Regions from separate parts of the Brevibacillus humidisoli genome, predicted to be linked through region 1. Evidence: riboswitches for the same ligand, from Rfam matches in the RefSeq annotation. Region 1 holds a riboswitch; the other holds the start of a gene.
What was found. A riboswitch is a leader RNA that binds a small molecule or an ion and turns the genes downstream of it on or off. The one in region 1 is predicted to bind S-adenosylmethionine.
Positions count from the first base shown of each region.

Region 2: another riboswitch for S-adenosylmethionine. It lies ahead of LOK74_RS23435 (homocysteine synthase); the one in region 1 lies ahead of LOK74_RS14155 (PLP-dependent transferase).

Region 1 is NZ_CP087263.1:2,867,103-2,878,707, reverse strand. Features, by position in the region: gene ytxC (putative sporulation protein YtxC) at 1-450, shown strand, start outside; gene thrS (threonine--tRNA ligase) at 778-2,691, shown strand; gene infC (translation initiation factor IF-3) at 2,938-3,444, shown strand; gene rpmI (50S ribosomal protein L35) at 3,461-3,658, shown strand; gene rplT (50S ribosomal protein L20) at 3,753-4,112, shown strand; gene LOK74_RS14175 (hypothetical protein) at 4,201-4,383, opposite strand; gene LOK74_RS14170 (hypothetical protein) at 4,489-5,553, opposite strand; gene LOK74_RS14165 (L,D-transpeptidase family protein) at 5,767-6,429, shown strand; gene LOK74_RS14160 (N-acetylmuramoyl-L-alanine amidase family protein) at 6,445-7,140, shown strand; SAM riboswitch class I at 7,203-7,315, shown strand; gene LOK74_RS14155 (PLP-dependent transferase) at 7,436-8,599, shown strand; gene LOK74_RS14150 (trans-sulfuration enzyme family protein) at 8,599-9,789, shown strand; gene LOK74_RS14145 (DUF3906 family protein) at 9,932-10,144, opposite strand; gene LOK74_RS14140 (nitrite/sulfite reductase) at 10,191-11,605, opposite strand, start outside.
Region 2 is NZ_CP087263.1:4,800,920-4,812,524, forward strand. Features, by position in the region: gene LOK74_RS23410 (3,4-dihydroxy-2-butanone-4-phosphate synthase) at 1-813, shown strand, start outside; gene LOK74_RS23415 (hypothetical protein) at 810-1,124, shown strand; gene LOK74_RS23420 (aldehyde dehydrogenase family protein) at 1,129-2,562, shown strand; gene LOK74_RS23425 (YciI family protein) at 2,588-2,866, shown strand; gene LOK74_RS23430 (AbrB family transcriptional regulator) at 3,148-4,260, shown strand; gene LOK74_RS23435 (homocysteine synthase) at 4,513-5,799, opposite strand; SAM riboswitch class I at 5,883-5,990, opposite strand; gene LOK74_RS23440 (polysaccharide deacetylase family protein) at 6,102-6,383, opposite strand; gene LOK74_RS23445 (hypothetical protein) at 6,358-6,762, opposite strand; gene LOK74_RS23450 (rhodanese-like domain-containing protein) at 6,970-7,281, shown strand; gene LOK74_RS23455 (VOC family protein) at 7,356-7,778, opposite strand; gene LOK74_RS23460 (SCO family protein) at 8,001-8,639, shown strand; gene rnjA (ribonuclease J1) at 9,052-10,701, shown strand; gene LOK74_RS23470 (BrxA/BrxB family bacilliredoxin) at 10,820-11,251, shown strand.

The sequences.
Region 1 (11,605 bases):
AAGGAGTACTGGGACGAACTGGCTGAGGCCGTGGAGTGGGGCATCGAAGAGTATTTGCGGGAAAAAGAGTATCGTGAATTCGTCGAACTGCTTCGTTACTTCATCTCCCTGCAGGAAGCTCGGTACAGAATCGTTCATGTCGTGCCCCGCAACGGGAAGCCATACGGCCTGTTTGACGAGAAAGGGCAGGTGATCCGACTCGATCAGTTGGATGCGATGATCAGCCACTCGGAGCAGGAGTTTCGCGATGAGGATTACTTGGTTAGTGCCTTGGTGACCTTGGCACCTCTCAAGATTGTACTGCACCGATCGGAGGAAAAACCGGCACTGGCGGAAACCCTGCGCAGCATTTTTGGCGAGCGGCTCTCCTACTGTGGGGCCTGTGCCTATTGCCTCAGTCGGAATCGAACCAACCTTGACTTTCGCAAGCCGACTCACTATAATACATAAAGAAATGAGTTGGCCTATCGGTCAGAGACATACATGCGATGAGAAGGATATGGACGTTTCTTTCGCCGTCCTAGAGAGGCAGGCCATTGGCTGGAAGCCTGCCACGAGCGAGAAACGATCTACCCCCTTCGAGCAGCGGCTGGGAACCGTGCAGGGCACGCAGTAACGGCTCGCCGGGCATTTTGCCCGTTATCCGTAACGAGGGATAAACTTCTGCCTCACTGTCGCCAGAGGTTTGTCCGAATGAGGGTGGTACCACGAGAACGATGCGCTCGTCCCTTTCCGGGGATGTGCGCTTTTTTATTTTCCCAAAGGAGGAATCCAGACGTGGCAAAAGTAAATGTAACGCTGCCGGATGGTGCTGTACGCGAATACGATGCCGGGGTTACCATCGAGGATGTGGCGGCTTCCATCAGCCCAGGGCTGAAGAAGAAGGCGATCGCAGGCAAACTGAATGGTAAAGTAGTCGACCTATACACACCGATTACAGAGGATGCACAGGTGGAAGTAGTGACGCTTGATTCACCGGAAGGGCTCGAAGTGTACCGACACAGCGCGGCACACTTGCTGGCTCAGGCTGTCAAGCGGCTGTATGGCAAGGAGGTAAAGCTGGGGATTGGTCCGGTGATTGAAAATGGCTTTTATTACGATATGGATATCCCGGCCAGCTTGACTCCTGACGATCTTGGCAAGATTGAAGCGGAGATGGAGAAGATCGTCAAGGAAAACCTGCAGATTCGCCGTAAAGTGGTGGGCCGCGAGGAAGCTCTCCAGATTTATGAGGAGCTGGGCGATCATCTAAAGCTGGAACTGATCCGCGATCTGCCGGAAGATGCGGAGATTACCATTTACGAACAGGGCGAATTCTTCGATCTTTGCCGGGGGCCTCACCTGCCATCCACCGGCCTGATCAAAGCGTTCAAGCTGATGAGTGTGGCTGGCGCGTACTGGCGTGGTGACTCCGATAACCAGATGCTGCAGCGGGTGTATGGCACCGCATGGCCCAAAAAATCGGACCTGGACGAGTACCTGCACTTTATCGAAGAGGCCAAGAAGCGGGACCACCGTAAACTGGGCAAAGAGCTGGAACTGTTCATGTTTTCCGAAGAAGCGCCTGGCATGCCGTTCTTCCTGCCCAAGGGCTTCACCGTTCGCAACGAACTGGAGCAGTTCTCCCGCCGTTTGCAGGAACTGGCCCACTACACCGAGGTGCGCACGCCGTTTATGATGAATCAGCGCTTATGGGAACAGTCAGGTCACTGGGATCACTATCATGAAAACATGTACTTTTCCGAGGTGGACGATACCAAGTTTGCGCTGAAACCCATGAACTGCCCCGGACACATGCTGATCTACAAGAATAAAATCCACTCCTACCGTGATCTGCCGATCCGTTATTCAGAGTTCGGTCAGGTGCATCGTCACGAGTTTTCCGGCGCCTTGAATGGCATGCTGCGGGTACGGACGTTCTGTCAAGATGATGCCCACGTCTTCGTCCGCCCAGACCAGATCGAAGACGAGATCAAGCGGATGATCAATCTGATCGACAGCATTTACAAAGTGTTCGGCTTCCCTTACTCTGTGGAGCTGTCCACCCGTCCGGAAGATTCGATGGGCTCGGATGAACTGTGGGAAATCGCAGAAAGCTCGCTGAAAAACGTGCTGGACGAACTAGGCATTGAGTACGAAATCAATGAAGGGGACGGCGCGTTTTACGGGCCGAAGATCGACTTCCAGATTACCGATGCGCTGAAGCGGCGTCATCAGTGCGGAACGATCCAGTTGGACTTCCAGTTCCCGGAGAAGTTTGACCTCACCTATATCGGGCAGGACAACGAAAAGCATCGCCCGGTCGTGCTGCACCGTGCCATGTACGGCTCCATGGAGCGGTTTATCGGGATCCTGGTCGAACACTACGGAGGGGCTTTCCCTACCTGGCTGGCACCGGTGCAGGCCCGTCTGATGACGATCAACGAAGTACACGCTCCATTTGCCGAGGACGTATACAACAAGATGCTCCATGCTGGTATCCGGGTTGAACTGGATATCCGCAACGAGAAGATCGGCTACAAGATACGCGAAGCACAGGTGGCGAAAATCCCGTACATGCTGGTCATTGGTGAAAAGGAAGTGGCCGATCAAACCCTGTCTGTCCGCAAGCGGGGAGTAGGCGACCTGGGCGCCCAATCGGTGGATGAGTTTGTCGCGGCGATTCGTGAAGAAATCGAAGAAAAACGATAACCCTTGACAAGCGATTGAATGACATGTAAGATTGTATAGGTATCATATGTTCGAGAACGAAGCAGAAGCGCCCAGCTTCTCACCTGCATCGACGTCCACTTGGACAGTTGACGGGTCTCCTGATGTCAAAGCTTGACTCCTATTGCTAGGTGAGATCAGTGTGGGCGTTTAGCGCCCGCACTTTTCTTTATTTCCGTATTTGCTCTCGAAACATAACGGAGGTGGCACATTATTAGCAAGGACCAGATGTTAGTGAATGAGGCGATTCGAGCTCGTGAAGTCCGCCTGATTGGGCCAGACGGCAACCAAATGGGTGTTGTGCCGATCAGGGAAGCACTGCGCATTGCGCAAGACGCCAACCTGGATCTCGTCAACGTGGCCCCGACCGCGAAGCCTCCCGTATGTCGGATCATGGACTACGGCAAGTACAAGTACGAGCAGGCCAAGAAGGAGAAAGAAGCGCGACGCAACCAGAAGATCATCGAGTTAAAAGAAGTTCGCTTCTCATCCAACATCGAAGAACACGATTTCCAAACCAAACTTCGCAATGTGCGGAAGTTTTTGCAGGACGAAGACAAGGTGAAGTGCAGCATCCGCTTCCGCGGCCGTGAGATTACGCACGCCGAGATTGGGCAGCAAGTACTGGATCGCCTGGCAACGTTATGCGAAGACATCGCCGTCGTTGAACGCAGACCGAAAATCGATGGTCGCAGCATGATCATGATTTTGGCTCCGAAGTCGGACAACAAATAGATTGGAGGATCTACTCATGCCAAAAATGAAAACCCATCGCGGGGCAGCCAAACGTTTTAAAAAGACGGGAACCGGCAGACTGAAGCGCGATTCTGCGTACACCAGCCATCTGTTCGCCAATAAATCGACCAAAGCGAAGCGCCATCTGCGCAAAGGCGGCTACGTGTCGAAAGGCGATCAACAGCGGATTGCCCAGTTGATCACGTATCTGTAAACCATTTCTTCTTTGACAACAATCATTTGAGCATGTGCTCCGCAAGTGTCCCACAGTGGGACCGCCATGCTTGATATACCAGGAGGAATTGATTATGCCAAGAGTAAAAGGTGGCGCTGTAACACGCCGTCGTCATAAGAAAGTACTGAAGCTGGCGAAAGGATACTTCGGGTCCAAACACCGCTTGTTTAAGTCGGCTAACGCTCAGGTGATGAAATCCCTGCTCTACGCCTACCGCGACCGTCGCCAGAAAAAGCGCGACTTCCGCAAGCTGTGGATTACGCGGATCAATGCGCAGGCACGTGTGAACGGCCTCTCTTACAGCCGTCTGATGCACGGGCTGAAGGTAGCTGGCGTGGAAGTAAACCGCAAAATGCTGGCTGATCTGGCTGTTAACGACAAAGTGGCGTTTAACGAACTGGCGGCTCTGGCCAAAGGTAAGCTGAACGCGTAAAAACAGAAGCTCAGTTGACTACGGAGAGCTCATCCCATCACGTGGGATGAGCTTTTGCTATGCAAAGCATCTTGCTGCTCTGCTCCGATTAGCAGCCGCAGCCGCCCTCATCGTCGTCAACCGGTTGCCAGGTCGTCTCTTGACCAGAGACTGGGCAAGCGGCAAACGTTTCATCAGTCTCGTAACGTTTTGTCGTTCCGGTACCGCATACATAATCGCCAGCATTTGTTACTCGTTCCCCTGTCTTAAATGCGTTTCTTTGCTCTGCCACTGTTAGACACACCTCCTTCCCCGCTTTAGGATGCCCACCAGGGACAGGACGTACCGTGGCAACAATACCCGCCCGCAGACATGCCCCTCATCCATGAATTCGCCTCTACAAGCGGCGAATTTGCACCATCTTCCATCTGTCAAACAGTGAGCCTCTGCTGAACATAAGGCTCCAGACCTCTTTGTGCAAGCGGCCATCTTCCATGAACGTGACTTTGAGAGGAATCTCTGCCGTGAACAGATTCACTTCTGGCGAATGCTCTTTGTCCTTGACCCGTCTCGCATAGCTGATCTTCTCAGGAGAAAACGGCAAGCTCGCACCGTTTGTCAGCATCTCAAGGGTAACCCGGTCGTGTTCATGCAGGGAGGTCAGAAAGTAGTCAGCCAGCTGCTCTGGAGAGGACTGCATCACTGTTTCCAACAGCCGGCCGCTCGCTTTCAGGATCATCAGACTATGGCCGGGATCGGGCTCCCGCCTACGGTGTGTGGCACTGCCGAGAAAATGGATGCAAAAGTGGCCGGGAAACCCGTTGTCGGCAATTGCACCCGCTCCGTGCGGCATACCGTGCATGGAAGCTGCGTAGTGCTGACCGTCGATAGATACCAGGATCGCTCGACGTCGCCAACTCCACTTTCCCTCGTAGATTTGCTTCAGTGTGGCTGTGTCCTTCCGAGTCAGCGGCTGGACATCGGCATGGCGGCTACCCGCCCGCCGCTGTATGGCAAACTGTTTTCCCGTTTCCAGATCGGTAACAAACGCATAAGACATGCGGCGAAACTTTTTTTTCACGTCTTTCCAATGCAGCGGTTGTCCGAAGTGCGCCTGCTCGACATAACGAACCCAGAGGTCCAGGGTACGGCTGACGCCTGCAGAAATCAGCCTTTGTCGTCCGGATTGGTCATATAGCCGGGACAGCTCGTCATAGGTGAACTCCTGCTTGCCGATCTGGATGTATGCTCGGGGCAATTCAGGTTGTGTTTCCCACCTCACCGGTTTGCTCTTCAAGATTTGCTTGGCTACTTTATTACTGCTGCGAACCGTTAGTTCCGAGAAGAAAGACGATTGCGGCGATGTTTTTACGATGATGCGAATCGTTTTATCTGCTGGAGCTGCATGTGCGGGTGTGATCAGAAGCAGCAGGCTGATCAGCAACAGAATCGATTGTCTCACCAGCAAATCCTCCTTGATCTTGAAAGTGAAACAGTAATGTCTGTTATTATGTGCGGAAGCCTGCTGATTAGTCGCTTGCTTGCAGCGAGTCAGTTCCCAAAACGGAAGCAGCCCACCCAGCCGACTAACCTGATATAGACGTTTCATGCATGAAAAATCGAATGCAACTCATAATAGGGCTGAGATTATCACGCTGGGTGGGGTTCGCAAAACATGATCAAACACATGCTGGTCCACATCTTGCTATGCACAGCTCTCCTCTGTTTTAGCTCTCCAGTCGTAGCCGATGACGGGGCGGACGAGGTATACCTCTACATTAATTTATGGCAAAACAGAATCTACTTGAAAGATCAGGAGGACAATATCTTATACTCGTACCGAATTGCACCGGGAGCCAAGGATACACCATCTCCGGTAGGCATTTTTCGCGTGATTCACAAGTCAAGGGATTGGGGCGGCGGATTTGGTTCCCGATGGCTGGGGCTGAACGTGTCGTGGGGCACGTATGGAATTCATGGAACCAATCGTCCGGAGTCGATCGGCCGTTACGCCAGCCACGGTTGTTTTCGCATGCGCAACAGGGAGATCGAGAAATTGTACGAACACGTGCCTTTGGGAGCGACTGTGATCATTGATGGGCCCATTATGGGTCACGAAGATTTGACTTACCGCATACTGGTTCCAGGTTCAAAAGGGGCCCTCGTCCAGTTGGTTCAGAACCGGCTGCGTGCAGCAGGCTACTACGAAGGGAAAACGCACGGAATCTTCGATAGACAGATGGAGCGAGCCGTCATTCGTTTTCAAAAAGAGGAGGGGTTGGATGTAACGGGCCAGATTCATTGGGTCGACCTCCGGTATCTGGGCATTATCGAATGAGCGAGGTGAGAAGGGTTGCTGATCCGTGTACTTGCAGCCATATGGATTTATTTCGTAAGCTCTTTATTGTTTCCATCAATTGGGTACGCCGTCGCTCCCTTGCCGTCCGTCGATGTGCTAATCGATGCCGGGCACGGTGGAGTAGACAGTGGCGCGTTTTATCAGGATCTGTACGAAAAGGAGATTAATCTGCAGGTGGCGAAACGGCTGTACGATGAACTGGCAAAAAGGGGACGCAGTGTGGTCTTGAATCGGACAGGTGACTATGCGCTTAGTGATGAGAATCAATGGCTGAAGATCCGTTCCAGGCACGTGAAAGATCTGGCGCAGCGAGCTCAGCTCGCCCGACAGATCACCCCGAAAGTGATGATCAGCCTGCACGTCAACTGGTCTGGAAATCCGCGTGTTCGTGGACCGCTGATGATTTCGCAGCACAGCCAGCAGAGTACGGTACTGGCCCACCTGCTCCAACACTCTGTAAACGAACTGTACCAGTCACACGCAAAACCGGTACGCAGGAAGAGCTACTACCTGCTCAATCATTCTGGATGTCCCACTGTGATCGTCGAGATGGGGTATATTACCAATCATCAGGACCGACAGTTGCTGACCAATCCGAAGCATCAGAGTCGTATCGCCCAAGCGATTGCAGCAGCGATTGATGAGTATCTGATGATGTTTGGTCATCTGCAGCAGGAAGAAATCGATTAATTCCTCTTATTGACAACCAAGGGAATGTACGCTACGATAGGTTCAACAAATTGCATAGGATCTTCTTATCAAGAGCGGCTGAGGGACTGGCCCTATGACGCCCGGCAACCGACTCCCATTCGATTGGGAGAATACGGTGCTAATTCCTGCAGAGATTTTCTCTGAGAGATGAGAAGGAATGCTTACGTACATACGTATGAAAAGCCTTCTTCGCTCAGAAGTAGGCTTTTTCTTTTGTTCAAATCATCAAGCGTTGACGGAGAGATAGAAAGTATAGGCAGAGAGGAGATCACACATGAAAGTGGAGACCAGACTGGTGCAGATTGGGGTAGGACGTGACAAGACGACAGGAGCAATCAGCTATCCTGTCTATCAATCGACGGCGTATCGCCATCCGGCACTGGGGGAAAGCACGGGGTACGATTACACCCGGACAGCTAATCCCACACGTGATGTGTTGGAACAGGCGATCGCTTCACTGGAAGGCGGGGATGACGGATTTGCCTGCGCCTCCGGCATGGCTGCGATTCAGACGGTCATGGGTATTTTTTCACAAGGCGATCACTTGGTGGTATCGCTTGATTTGTACGGCGGCACGTATCGCTTGTTTGAACAGGTACTAACACGTTTTGGCTTGTCGTTTGATTATGTCGATCTGCGCGACCCGGTGTTGGTGAGAGAGGCGATCCGTCGAGAGACCAAAGCCATTCTCGTGGAGACCCCAACCAACCCGCTGATGCAGGTGACCGATCTCGCCGCCATGGCTGAGATCGCTTGGGAGTTTGATCTGCTGCTGATTGTTGACAATACGTTTTTATCCCCTTACTATCAGCGGCCGTTGGAACTGGGAGCGGACATTGTGATTCACAGCGCTACCAAATACTTGGGCGGTCACAATGATGTGATTGCTGGATTGATTGTCACCAAAGGGGGCGAATTGTCTGAGCGGATGCGCTTTTTGCACAACTCGATCGGGGCTGTGCTTGGTCCCCAGGACTGCTGGTTGTTGATCCGCGGGATGAAGACGCTGGCGCTGCGCATGGAGCGGCATCAGCAAAATGCCTATAACGTTGCCCGCTTTCTGAAAAATCATCCGGCGGTGACGGAGGTGTTTTATACCGGACTACCCGAGCATGAAGGGCATCAAGTACAGAGCCGGCAGGCTTCCGGATTTGGCGGCATGGTATCCTTCCGCATCCGACAGCCAGTGATGGTTGCCGCTTTTTTGCAGGAACTGCAGTTGATCTCGTTTGCGGAGAGTCTGGGGGGCGTGGAGTCGCTCTGTACGTACCCGGCTACCCAGACACATGCCGATATCCCGGTCGAGGTTCGAGAAAAGGTGGGCGTCTGCGATCGGCTGCTCCGCCTCTCGATCGGGATCGAACATACTGACGATCTGATTGCTGACCTGCAGCAGGCGCTGGACAAAGCACTTCAAACAGGAGGAGGGCGGGGATGATGAACTTTGCGACTCGAGTACTGCATGGCACCAGCAGCATCGACAGAGTGACCGGGGCTTCCAGCATCCCGATCTATCAGGCTTCCACCTTTCATCAGTTTGATATCGATCAGCCGGGCGAGTATGACTACGCCCGTTCCGGCAATCCCACACGCCAGGCGCTGGAGGAGATGATTGCCCATCTGGAGGGGGGGAAGTACGGCTTTGCTTTTGCATCTGGGATGGCGGCGGTATCCAGTGTGTTTTTACTTTTCTCTGCCGGTGATCACCTGGTTGTGGCTGAAGATGTATACGGCGGGACCTATCGTGTGCTGACCAATATACTCTCTCGGCTCGGGGTGCAGGTCACGTTTGTTGATACGACGGACCCGGAGGCCGTCCAGGCGGCGATTCAGTCCAACACTCGGGGACTCTACCTGGAAACACCGTCCAATCCGACGCTCAAGGTAACCGATCTCGCACTGCTGTGCAGTCTGGCACGCGATAAGGGATTGCTGACCATTGTGGACAATACATTCTTAACCCCGTATTACCAGCGCCCGCTGGAGTTGGGGGCAGATATCGTGGTTCACAGCGCGACCAAGTTTATCGGCGGTCACAGCGACGTAGTGGCTGGTTTGGTGGCAACACGTGATGAGCGATTGGGCAAACAGCTTTACGCCATCCAGAACGGTTTTGGATCCATTCTCGGAGTCCAGGATTGCTGGTTGGTCATGCGCGGATTGAAGACGTTGAAGACGCGGCTGGATGTCAGTTCACAGAGTGCCGCTGCTATCGCTCGTTGGCTCGATGCTCACCCGCTTGTGGATCGTGTATACTATACCGGATTGCCCGAACATCAGGGGCATTACCTGCAAACCCGCCAAGCCTCCGGGCACGGAGCGGTTCTTTCGTTCGATCTGGGCAGCAGAGAGCGGGTTAAGATTCTGCTCGACGCGGTGAAGCTGCCGTTGGTCGCAGTCAGTCTGGGAGCGGTAGAGAGTATTCTCTCTTATCCGGCACAGATGTCGCACGCCTCCATGCCGCCAGAGGAGCGGAGACAGCGAGGCATTACCGATGGCCTGTTGCGACTGTCGGTTGGCCTGGAGGATGTAGACGATCTGATTGCTGACCTGGAGCAGGCACTGGCTGCTACTGCCCGTTATGCATCGGCGAACAATACCTCGAGCAAGTCGTGCGGCAACTGGTGAGCGGTCGACCACTTTCACAAATGAGTACAAGATTTCGGACGTACGCGGGCAAAACAAAAGACCGTCAGGGTGACTTGGACTTACCCCTGACGGTCTTTCTCTTTTGCGATCATGACTCACGATGTACTTTCTACGCAGATGTTCAGAGATCCGTCGTTTGGATGACGTATCCCTTGCCCTTCTCCACGCGTTTTTTTTCCACCAACGAGATTTCCTGTATGGTCGGCGGGATGAGATGCTGTCGGTTAAGCTGGCTTTCCGCGTAGGAAAAGGCCTTTTCATCCGAGTCAGCAAGCACCACCGCTACAAAAGGACCGGCTGATTGGGTGATCACTTCCAGTTTGTAGAGAAACATGTGACCCTTCCTTTCGCTATTCTCGCTTCCCGCTTCCCGCTTCCCGCTATGCTGTCGTTGCCAGAATCTGATCAAGCTGGGTCTGCAGCACCTCGTGGCCAACCCGGCGGACGAACTGATGAAACTTCTCATCCGGCTGTCGGTTGGCTTTATAGTACTCGATCAGATGAGCGATGACCGGGGCCACGCGTTCGGCGGGAATCCGGCCTTTCAGCCGTTTATTGAAGGCAGGATCGGGCCCCAGACTGCCGCCAACATGAATGTCAAATGCCTCAATCATCCCCTGTTCCGTCTTGACCTTTGCGCCTTGCAGGCCGATATCGGCAATCTGCTGTTGTCCGCAGGAGTTGGGGCAGCCGTTGATGTGCAGGCGGATCGGCGTATCTAGCTCTACGTTCTCGTCCAGCCAGTTGGCGATGGCGAGCATTCGTGCCTTTGTCTCTACGATTGCCAGATTGCAGTATTCGATCCCGGTACAGGAGACGGCGTGACCGATAAACGTGCGGGGGTTTGGGGTCAGTTTATCCAGCAGCGGTTCCGTCAACAGACCGTCCAGCTTTTCGTCCGGCACGTTTGGGATCAGGATATTTTGCGAGTTGCAGGTGCGCAGCTCGCCGTTGCCGTACTGTTCGGCAAGACGAGCCAGTTCATCCAGATCGTCCGCCGAAATACGGCCGACAGGGAGCAGCAGGCCGACGTAATTTAGTCCCGGCTGCTTCTGTTTATGGACTCCGGTAAAGTAGCCGGCATTCCAGCCTACCGTCCGATCTGTTCCTTTTTTTGGCATCGGGCCGATCCGTTCGATCAGCTTTTCCAGAAACTTCTCAGCTCCCCAGTCTGCCACCAGGAACTTGAGTCGGGCGTGGTGGCGCTTTTCCCGGTATCCATAATCGCGGAATATCGTGGTTACGCCGGAGGCTACCTTGACCACTTCTTCGGGACGAACGAACAGATCAAGCTGTTGGGCCAGATACGGCTTTGCCGAGAGGCCGCCGCCCACCCAGACGTGAAACCCGATCACTTCTTCTCCCTCTATCTCTTTTGAGGCTGGGGTAAAGGCTAGATCGTTGATTTCTGCGTGACCGGTATTGTAGATATTGGACGAAACAGACGTCTTATACTTGCGCGGCAGGTTGGAATATTCCCGATTTAACAGAAAATGCTGTTCCAATTCACGCACGATCGGTCTGGTATCGATCAGTTCATCGGGATCGATGCCTGCCAGCGGATTGCCGACAATCGTTCGCGGGACATCACCACAAGCTTGATAAGAGAAGAGTCCGACCGCTTCCAGACGGTCAAACACATCAGGCAGGCACTCTGTTGGCAGCCAGTGAAACTGTACAGCCTGCCGCGTGGTGACATCCACCAGATCCCTGCCGTAATCGCGACTGATCGCAGCCAGCGCACGGGCCTGTTCTTTGTTCAATACACCCGAGGGAATCCGGACCCGCATCATGA
Region 2 (11,605 bases), 1.9 Mb from region 1:
CTGGATCTTCCCTTCATGGTGGAGGACCCCATGAAACCCTTCACTCTCTCTGTAGACTACAAAACTTGTACGACTGGCATTTCCTCCTTTGAACGGGCCGAAACGATCAAAGCGTTTACGAGAGAGGATATCCGGCCAGAAGATTTTCGCAAGCCTGGGCATGTCTTCCCTCTGGCAGGAAAAGAGCACGGAATCTTGCAACGAACAGCTCTGGTAGAGGCGGTGATCGATTTGGCCAAGGAGACTTCTGCTTCGCCAGTAGGCTATGTCTGCGAGATCCTCAATCAGCAGGGAGAGATCGCATCGATCCAGGACATCGAAAAACTGGCTCGCGAATGCGGCTTCCCGGTGCTAACCGTCAGCGAGATCGTTGAGATGAGAAGAGAAGATGTGTTGTGCACGTTTGTTGGCCAGGTGATCCACGGGAAACAGATCGGTCGTAAAATTGGATTTCCGACGGCCAATCTACAGGTAGATTCAAAAGAGGGGCAACTGCCCAATGGCGTCTATGGCGTAAACGTTCACTACGATAACAGGCGATTTCTCGGGATTATGAATGTGGGGCTCAGACCGACCATTCATCCGGAAGAAACCGCTGTTCATTACGAGGTGCATATCTTTGACTTCGATGAGACGATTTACGGCGAGAAGCTGCAAATAGAGGTCGGATTTTTTGTGCGTGAGGAACGTTCTTTTGCGACGATGCATGATCTGATTTCGCAAATCAAGAAAGATGTGGAGTTTGTCAAACATCGCCGGCATATCGCGGCAAAAGCGGAGGAAAGGCCTGCTCGCATAGGAGGAGCGGAATGAGTCAAGCGAGAGATGAGGAGATCCACTTGCCCGACTTGTGGTTTATCAACATGTGCGAGTCCCGCTACGGCATAAATCGCGGAATATACAATACGATCGATGCCTGGTTTTTTCGACAAGGCATAAAAGATATTTTGCATCGTCGCCAAACTATTTTGTCTTTTCTCGAGTTCATGCGGAGCCAATCGGATCGCCAAGGAAACGCTCGCCGCAAGTTCGGTCCTGGTGGCTTATCGGTTAAGTTGGAAACCTACTATTCAGCCGACGCGTCGCAGGTGGGATCATCGGAGAGAATCAAGGGATGGGGGTAGAGAGATGGGAACATCGCAAAAAAGAAAGTTGTGGATCGATGGCCAATGGATACAGACGGAGACGTATAGTTTGCTGCGTTCTCCTTATACCGGGGACGTGATCGCCGAGCTCCCTGTCGCCACCGAGAAGCAAACCGATCAGGCGATTGAAGCGGCTTACCAGGCACGCGGCAAGATGGCCAAGATGCCGGCGCACCAACGATCTGCCATTTTGTACGAACTGGCTCGTCTGTTAAAGGAAAGAGCGAACGAAGCAGCGGAGATCATCGCGCTGGAAGCGGCCAAGCCGCTAACTACTGCCAAAGCGGAAGTCGCGCGGACGATTGAGACCTATCGATTTGCTGCCGAGGAAGCCAAGCGGATTCACGGGGAATCGCTGCCGCTGGACGCAGCGCCTGGCGGAGAAGGGCGGCTCGCTTATACAACCAGAGAGCCGATTGGCGTGATCGGAGCGATTACTCCGTTTAATTTTCCAATGAATCTGGTTGCCCATAAAGTAGGCCCGGCGATTGCCGCCGGAAATACGGTTGTGTTGAAGCCAGCTTCGCAGACGCCTCTATCCGCTTTCTTTATCGCGCATCTGCTGGAAGAGGCGGGGCTGCCAAGTGGAGCGCTAAATGTGATTACAGGCAGTGGCAGAGTAGTAGGAGACCGCATTGTGACCGATGACCGAGTCGCTATGATCACATTTACCGGAAGCCCGGCTGTCGGGATTGGGATCCGCAATAAGGCGGGATTAAAACGAGTGACGTTGGAGTTGGGCTCCAATTCGGCGCTGATCGTGGATCGAGGGGTTGACTTGGAGAAAATCATCCCCCGCTGTGTTTCAGGAGCTTTTTCCTTTCAGGGGCAGGTATGCATCTCGCTGCAACGGGTGTATGTGCATGAAGAGATCTATGACCAGTTCGTGGAAAAGTTCGTGGCAGAGACCAAAAAGCTGGTGATCGGCGACCCGCTTGACCCGAAGACAGAACTGTCTGCATTGATTACTCCTGGAGATGTACAGCGCTGTCTCAACTGGATTGAGGAAGCGAAGCAAGGGGGAGCGGTCGTCGCTGCGGGCGGTACGGCAGAAGGAAATGTCCTGCTTCCGACCGTGCTGCTGAAAGCAGATGCTGCCCTAAGCGTTTCCTGCCAGGAAGTGTTCGCTCCCATCGTATTGATCAATAAGGTATCGTCCGCCCAGGAAGCGATTGACCTCGTAAACGACTCACGCTTTGGGCTGCAAGCAGGGATCTATACCGAAAACGTTCACCTGGCGTTGACAGCAGCGGAACAACTGCACGTCGGGGGTGTGTTGATCAACGACATCCCTACATTCCGCGTGGACCATATGCCATACGGCGGGGTGAAGGAGAGCGGAGTCGGTCGAGAGGGACTCAAGTATGCGGTGGAAGAAATGACGGAATTGAAGTTGGTCATCTGGAACCGAAACTGATCACGTTCTGTAGGAGGAAGTGAGCATGGCGTATTATGCGGCCATTTTGCATATGCTGGATCCGGAAAAAAACAAAGAGGTGCTCCCGCGCCACATCGCTTACCTGGATAAGCTCGATCAGCAGGGAAAAGTTTTTGGCAGGGGTCCCTTTGCAGATGGATCGGGCGGGTTGGTCATCTACATCGCCGACACGTATGAAGAAGCCTGGCAAATGGCCAACCATGACCCTCATGTTGTGGAGAAGGTTCGCCGTTTGGAACTGAAGGAATGGAAGAGGTTGTCGAAGACAGAGAGCCCGTCTTGAGAGAGCCGCCAGGAGAGGGAAGGGAAGCCTTTCTCTCAAACAGAAAGCGTCACTGGGGGAGAACGAGGCGATAGATAGGGAAAGCATTTCTGATGAGAAACCGGCTGTGTCTGGTTTCTCTTTTTTTTCTCAGAGACTGCTATTGGAGAAATCTGGTGTCTGCGTAGAAAACATGCGGCAGATTTGATAAAATCGAACTGTTTCAAATGTAGAGAACATCTGTCACAAATGTTTATCCAAACGAGGAAATCACTAATCAAAACGACAGTTGAGGTAATGATATGTCACTCCAACATCTCTACGTACGGTTCAATCAGTCTCCACGCGGAGTGCGGTTCATCATCACATGTTTGGTGGCGATGGCGGGAGGAACCCTGTTCTGGACACTTCATTCCCCCCTGCCTTGGCTGCTTGGGCCGCTGATTTCACTGGTCGTCTGCGTCATTCTTGGGTTTGATCGTCTCTGGGTGCCCGCCTGGTTCCGCAGGATGGGTCTAATTATCGTCGGGGTCACCTTGGGTCTGAGGATCACGCCGAGTATCTGGCAGACGATGGCAGAGCATATCGGAGAGATGGTTCTGGCAACCGTGATTACGCTGGCATTTGGCCTGTTAAGTGCATGGGTGCTCTATAAGGTACACAAAGTAGATCTGACAACAGCGGTATTTAGCAATATTCCGGGCGGCCTGTCGGAGATGGTCTCTCTAGGGCAGAGTCAGGGAGGCAATCTACAGATCATTTCGATGTTTCACTCCATTCGTGTCATGATCATCGTCGTCTTGACTCCTTTTCTGGTGATGCTGCTCTCCCATCACGGTGTCCTGCCGCCAGCAGCACCGGTCAATCAGACACTGGGAGGGGTCCAAACCGTTATTCTTCTGCTTATTGGCGTGGCAGCAGCAGCACTAGCCGCACGCCTGTCCGTACCTGCCCCGTTTTTGCTAGGCCCTTTCTTTCTTACTATGGCCATTTCCCTGTTCAGTACGTTGGTCGGGGAGAGACACGCATTGGCGGGAATTCTGGTGAGCAGTGCCCAATTGTTGATCGGGATGAGCATCGGGGTGGAGTTTAAGCGAGAGGAAGTGATTCACTACCGCAAACTCTGTATCTGGGCTTTGCTGTTCTCGCTGCTCCTGCTGTTGATGAGCTTCTCGCTGGCGGCCATCCTTTCTTACACCGCTGGGATCGATCTGATCACCAGTATCTTGGCGACAGCACCTGGCGGTCTTGCAGAGATGAGCCTGACAGCAATCGCCACAGACGCTGATCCGCTTCTTGTGACGGCCTTTCAACTGTTTCGCGTTCTTTTCATCGTGACGATACTGCCTGTGTTTGTCCGCTGGTTTGTGCTGCGTGTAGGCAACAGGGGGAGAAATAGAGGAGTGAGGGAATAGCCCTTCCTTTGGCCACATGCAGCACTACAGATACATCATGAATGACTGCAGCACCAACAAATACAGAGCCTACGGATACATGAACGGATACAGCACGAACGGATGCAGCACCAATAGATACACAGCGAAACCCAAAGCCCCTGTCACGCCGGAACACTGCCGGTAACAGGGGCTTTTTGGTCGGTGTTTTCGTAGTATATGTTGGTAGTTGGTATGTTTGGTCCGTCGCCTATGCTGGCAGGTCTAGCCGGTTTACTGGATAGCGGCCTGCAGTGCCTGATCCAGATCCGCCAAAATATCGTCGATCGATTCCGTTCCCACGGAGAGACGAACCATCTCAGGGGTGACGCCTGCTTTCCGCTGCTCTTCATCCGTTAACTGCTGGTGTGTCGTGCTGGCCGGATGAATGATCAGCGACTTGCTGTCACCGACATTGGCCAAATGGGAGAAGAGTTTGACCGATTCAATCAGTTTTTGCCCTTCTTTCACTCCCCCTTTGATCCCAAAGGTAAGAATCGCGCCCTGCCCTTTTGGCAAGTATTTCTGGGCCCGTTCGTATTGCGCATCACCTTCCAGGCCGGGGTAATTCACCCATTCCACCAGAGGATGGGCATGGAGGAACTTGGCAGCAGCCAGCGCGTTTTGGCTGTGTCGTTCCATACGCAGATGGAGCGTCTCCAAGCCCTGCAGGAACAAAAACGAGTTGAACGGAGACGGAGCGGCCCCGATGTCGCGCATCAATTGCACGCGTGCTTTGATGATGTAGGCGAGATTGCCGACTGCTTCCGTGTAGACAACACCGTGATACGTCGGATCGGGTGTGGTCAGCCCTGGAAACTTGCCGTTGTTCCAGTCGAACTTGCCGGAGTCGACAATAATTCCGCCGATAGATGTGCCGTGGCCGCCGATGAACTTGGTTGTGGAGTGGACGATGATGTCGGCGCCGTATTCAAAGGGCCGGCAAAGTGCAGGGGAAGCAAAGGTGTTGTCAACGATCAGAGGAATCCCGTGTGCATGGGCTATCTCAGCAATAGCGGTCAGGTCGGCTACATCGATACGGGGATTGCCGATCGTTTCGCAGAATATCGCTTTTGTTTTCTCGTTGATCTTCTCCCTGAAGTTGTCGGGATTGGCTTGGTCAGCGAAATGAACTTTGATGCCAAACTTGGGCAGGGTATGGGCAAACAGGTTGTAGGTCCCGCCGTACAAGCTGCTGGAAGAGACGATTTCGTCACCGGCGTGGGCGATGTTGAGGATGGAAAAGGTAATCGCCGCTTGCCCAGAGGAAGTGGCCAGTGCACCAACACCGCCCTCCAGCAGCGCGACACGCTGTTCAAACACGTCCTGCGTCGGGTTCATGATGCGGCTGTAGATGTTGCCAAACTCCTTGAGTGCAAACAAGTTGGCCGCATGCTCCGTATCACGGAAAACATAAGAGCTGGTTTGGTAGATCGGTACGGCTCGCGAGCCGGTAGCCGGGTCAGGCTGTTGTCCCCCATGCAGGGCCAATGTTTCCAGGTTCCAGTTTTGATCTGACATCATCGATCACTCCTTCTGATTGGTTGCATCAAAAAAGCCTTCTTCTGAGTAGAAGAAGGCTCTCGCACACGAGTCCGGTCGCACGTTCATCTCTCAGAATCCACTGATTCTGCAGGAATTAGCACCTTGCATGTCGCCATGCCGGTTGCTGGGCTTCATAGGGCCAGTCCCTCCGCCGCTCTGGATGAAAACTTTTTTTCTTTTGTATTTTCACATTATAGGGGAGTGTTGCCATGCTGTCAATCAGAAATGAGGAACCCAGTAGATTATGGGACGAGCTATGATGCATCGTTAGCCCGTCGTCAACGTTTCACTTGTGCTTTCAGCTTGGCGAGCAACCTGGAGCCAGACATTTCCGACTCTCCTGCATTGATCCGGTACACTTCCCCGTTTCCCGGCGTGTTGATCCCCTCCTTGGTCGTAAAAAACAATTCGATTCCCAGTTCTCGTCCGATGCTGATCACTTGATCGTTGTAGGCACCGAAAGGAAAAGCCAGCAGTTTGGGCTGCGGTCCCAGTTCTTGTTCCAGTCGTTTGTTCATAAAATCGAGATCGCTTTTAATGCGGGCACGATACTCGTCCATCGTTTCCGTACGCTGTTTGCCCTCTAGAAACAAAGGCTGGGTCAGAGCTGGCATCGATTTGAAACCCTTCTTTTTTCAACAAGTGGAGATGTTCCCGGAACAGCCCAACGGTAACGGTGCTGGGGTTCCCTTTGGCCGGGCTCTCATCTGATACGATCTGATGGTAGATCAGGACCAGTGCTTTGTCCTGGTAGAAGATCGGGCTAGTTGTTGCCTCTTCCCTTTGGCTCCATGCTCCCATGCCGACGCTGATCACGCATAAGATGATGAGGAACACGCTGATCATGAAATGAATCATGCTTTTCCTGAACGTCTTGATCGTTCGATTCGCTTTTTTCCTCGCGGCCTGATCAGCAGAATCGTCTGAAGGAAAAAACATTTGAGCCCCGCCTTATCTCTATATAGTTCGGTGATGCCCAAGCGCTTGGACTATTTATTTGATCCAGGCTGCCCTTTTTTGTGACAGAAAAGGGTAAAAAACTTTTTGATAGAAAACAACCTGACTTGGAAAGACTCTAAGCATTTTCACCCCGGGGGCAGCTTATGCTATGATGAGAAAAGCAAGACCCCCCGAAGGAGGATTACGATGGATGCTGAGGTAAAAGAGATCACTCCGGAAGAACTGCAGGAAAGAATCAACCGGGGCGACAAGCTGCAAATCATCGATGTGCGCGAACCGCATGAGTGGGAGGAAGGACATATCCCGCAAGCGACATTGATACCACTGGCGACACTGCCCGTGCGCCTAGAGGAGCTAGACAAGGAAACACCGATTGTGATGGTTTGCCGCAGCGGCGCCCGCAGTTGGAATGCGACGGCGTACGTGCAGCAGTTCGGTTATCAGGCGGAGAACATGGCGGGCGGGATGCTTGCCTGGAACGGCGAAGTCGAGAAGTAGAGGGCGATAAGAAAAACCACCTTGGCATAGGTGGTTTTTCTCTATTTGGCGCAACCATACTCTTTCTATCACGCTTACTGCTGCTCTTGACTTACTGCACTTTCATCCATATAGATCAATTCCCACAGGTGACCGTCGATATCCTGAAAGCCCCATTCATACATAAATCCATGGTCGACCGGATCTTTCGAAGGCGTTGCGCCAGCCGCCAGGGCCTTGTTCACGATCTCGTCCACCTGTTCCTTGCTTTCAGCAGACAAGGCTACCAACACTTCTGTGCTTTTGGTTGCATCGCAAATCTCTTTTTTGGTGAACGTTTGAAAAAACTCCTCAACCAGCAGCATGGCAAAGATATGATCACTGATGACCATGCATGCTGCCTTTTCATCGGTGAAGTGGGGGTTGAATTCGAACCCTACCTTGCTGAAGAAGTCCATCGTTCGATTCAGGTCTTTGACTGGCAGGTTGACGAAAATTTTTTCTGCTCTGGTTGCCATGTGAAATCACCTCGACATGATAATATCGTTATGTACGCATGTGTAGGACTTCCTACATTATAGCGTGACTGAGACATTGTGATTTCTTTTCGATTGCTGTTTTTGCCCGCCTGTTGTAAGGAATGATGTTTGATCAGCTCGAAACCGTCACAACCTTGACACAGAACAATCGGCTGGCTCACGATACAATCAACATGTAGAGAAGTATGAGGGGGTAAACAAATGAGTGGAATCAACGATGGGCAGCAGCACGCCCCAAGTTTTTGGCAAAAATACAAAATGCTCCTGTTTGCCGCTGTGATGGTAATTGCACTGGCAGGTGTATTGATGTACAAGCTGGTCTGGTCCATAGAACCTATCCCGGTGTTAAAGCAGATGGACAACTTCACCTTGCAAAACATGAACGGCGATACGTTCAACTTCGACGATACCGCGGGAAAAGTGCGGCTGGTCTCCTTTATCTTCACCAACTGCCCAGATGTTTGCCCGGCTACTACCCACTTGATGGCCCAACTGCAAGACGACTTGCAGAAAGAAGGGTTGTTCGGGAAAGAGGTGGTGTTTGTGACCGTTGCCTTTGATCACGAGCGAGACACGCCAGAGGCATTGCAAAAGTACGCGGAAGCGTTTGGGGCCGATACCAGCGGCTGGTACTTCGTTCGCGGCGGTCAGCAAGAGATCAAGCAGGTGGCGGACATGTTCGGCGTCTACATTCAGAAGAACAAGCAGGGTCTCTACGATCATTCCATGTATACGTTTTTGATCGACGGTGAGAGCAATCTGCGAAAACTGCACGGAATGGCCTCTGACTTGGATCTCGAAGAATTGAAGTTGGATATTAAACAACTCGTCGAAGAATAGTCGTCATTTGATGAATAACGCCGCCGTTTTCCCTTGGTCAGGATGGGGGGAACTGCGGCTTTTTGGTTATCCTGAGTATGTTCGCATTCATCGGATTTCTGATTAACAAGTGACTCGTCCGATCGTGAAAACAGACGCGGATGATGTTCGACTGCGGTCATTCGTTTTCTAACAGCGCGTTGTTCTTAATTTTTAGCGTTATCCTTTCTCTCTCCCCCAGTCGGTCTTGATGACTTCCCTCTCTGTTCCTGAGCGCAATGAATCCCTTTTTCCCAACCGGTTCGGCAAGTTTGGCAAGACAGGAGTGACCAGCTATAATACAATAAAGATAAGACAGGTGGACGGCTGATATTTTTTGTGAAAGAGAAAAGAAGCTGAACGAACCTAGACGAACCAAGTAGGAGGAGTACGATTGAGTGAAGTAAAAATATTTGCGCTGGGTGGACTCGGGGAGATTGGCAAAAACATGTACTGCATCGAATATCTGGATGAGATCGTGGTGATCGACTGCGGCGTCAAGTTTCCGGAAAATGAGATGTTCGGTGTCGATCTGGTGATCCCCGACGTTTCCTACCTGGTGGACAATCAAGATAAAATCAAGGGATTGTTTCTCACTCACGGACATGAGGACCACATCGGGGCTATTCCTTATGTGTTGAAGCAGATCAACATGCCGGTCTATGGCGGCCGACTGACGCTGGGACTGGTCAAGTCGAAGCTGGAGGAGCATCGGATGCTCAGCGACGTCGAGCTGGTTACCGTCACGGATGAGACAGTCGTGCCCTTCCGTCATCTGTCCGTCTCGTTCTTCCGGACCAATCACAGTATCCCCGACTCGTTTGGGATCGCGGTAGAGACACCGGAAGGTACGGTGGTGCACACCGGTGACTTCAAGCTGGATATGACGCCGGTTGGCCCTTCGACCGATTTTGCCAAAATGGCCAAGATCGGCAACGGCGATGTGCTGGCCTTGTTGTCAGACAGCACCAATAGCGAACGGCCGGGCTTTACGATGTCGGAGCGGGCTGTAGGCGAGGGCATACAGGAAGTGATCGCCAAGGCGAGAGGGCGGATCATCCTCGCCACATTTGCCTCCAATGTGCATCGGTTGCAGCAGGTAGTAGAAGCCGCGATGAGCGTGGACCGCAAGATTGCGGTGATTGGCCGCAGTATGGAAAAGGTGTTCCTGATCGGCCAGGAACTGGGCTATATCCAGGTGCCGGAAGGAATGTTGATCGACATCAAGACGATCGACCAGTACCCGGACAACCAGATCTTGATTATCTGTACGGGCAGCCAGGGGGAACCGATGGCTGCACTGACCCGCATCGCTTCTGGCGCGCACCGCACCGTGCAGATCTATCCGGAAGACACCGTGATTATCTCCGCCTCACCGATTCCCGGCAACACGATCAACGTCAGCCGGACGATTGACAAGCTGTTCCGGGCGGGAGCCAATGTGGTCCACGGTACCGTGTTTGACATCCACGCTTCCGGTCACGGCAGCAGCGAAGAGTTGAAGATGATGCTCAACTTTATTCGCCCACGCTACTTTGTTCCGATCCACGGCGAGTACCGGATGCTGGTAACCCACTCCAAACTGGCCCAGCAGGTGGGGATCGATCCCGAGAATATCTTCGTGATGGATAACGGCGATGTGCTCTCCTGTACACGTGAGCAGGCGACACGGGGCAAAGTGCCGGCTGGGGTTGTCTTGATCGACGGCAGCGGTATTGGCGATGTTGGCAATATCGTGCTGCGCGATAGAAAGCATCTGGCGGAAGACGGATTGATGGTAGTCGTGGTCAGTATCGACATGAAAAACTTCAAGATCCTGACCGGTCCTGACATCGTCAGCCGCGGATTCGTCTACGTCCGCGGATCGGAAGCACTGATCCAGGAGGCGACCGTACTGGTCAAGCAGAGACTGGCCGAACTGCTCAACAAGAAGGTGAAAGAGTGGTCCGAGTTGAAGTCTCAGATTAATCAGGTGCTGAAACCATATGTGTTTGAAAAGACGGGCCGCAACCCGATGATCCTGACGATCTTGATGGAAGTATAAAGCAGAAGAGGGCAGCCGTGGTTGAGACTGTTCTCTGTTGAGCATACCCAGCCATTCTCTATCCCGTAGATAACGGGTATAATAAGAAGTAGCTACTCACAAGAGGGGGTAATTTCTGATGATGTCCTATGAAGCGTATATGAGTCAGGTGATTCAACCGATGCGCGACGAGCTGACTCGCGTCGGTTTTCAGGAACTGCGTACTCCGGAAGAAGTAGAAGAAGCGTTTGCCAATGCCAAAGGGACGGCGCTGGTCGTCGTGAACTCGGTCTGCGGCTGTGCTGCCGGATTAGCGCGTCCCGCAGTGGCTCATTCGATGCGCAATGAGAAAAAACCGGATCATTTGTATACCGTTTTCGCCGGTCAGGACAAGGAAGCGACGGCAAAAGCACGGGAATACTTTGAGGGCTACCCTCCGTCTTCTCCTTCGTTCGCTCTGCTCAAAGACGGCAAACTGGTCACGATGATCGAGCGGCACCAGATCGAGAACAACGATCTGGTGACGATTTCCCGCCTGCTTACATCGGCCTATGATCAGTACTGCAGCTAAGGGATGACGGATCACAAGTAACGAACACAAGGAAACAGCACAAAAAACGAGTGCGATACCCCCTTGGGGGATCACACTCGTTTTTTTGTTATCCAGGATGGTTGGTCACGTCCAACTACCAATCTTTTTTCTCCTGTGCATGTCCGCCTCAGCACGAGTCAACACGTCCATGCTATAATGAGAATGTCGCAGGACAGTATAGAGCTATGGGAGAGAGCTGTTTTATGATCATCCAATTCATCCGTTTTCGGTAATGTGAGGTACAGATCACGTAATCCCTTCCGTTTTTTTAGGTAAACGGAGCGGGTTTATTTGACTGTGCCTTTTTTCATTCAACCGATTACGAATGAATGG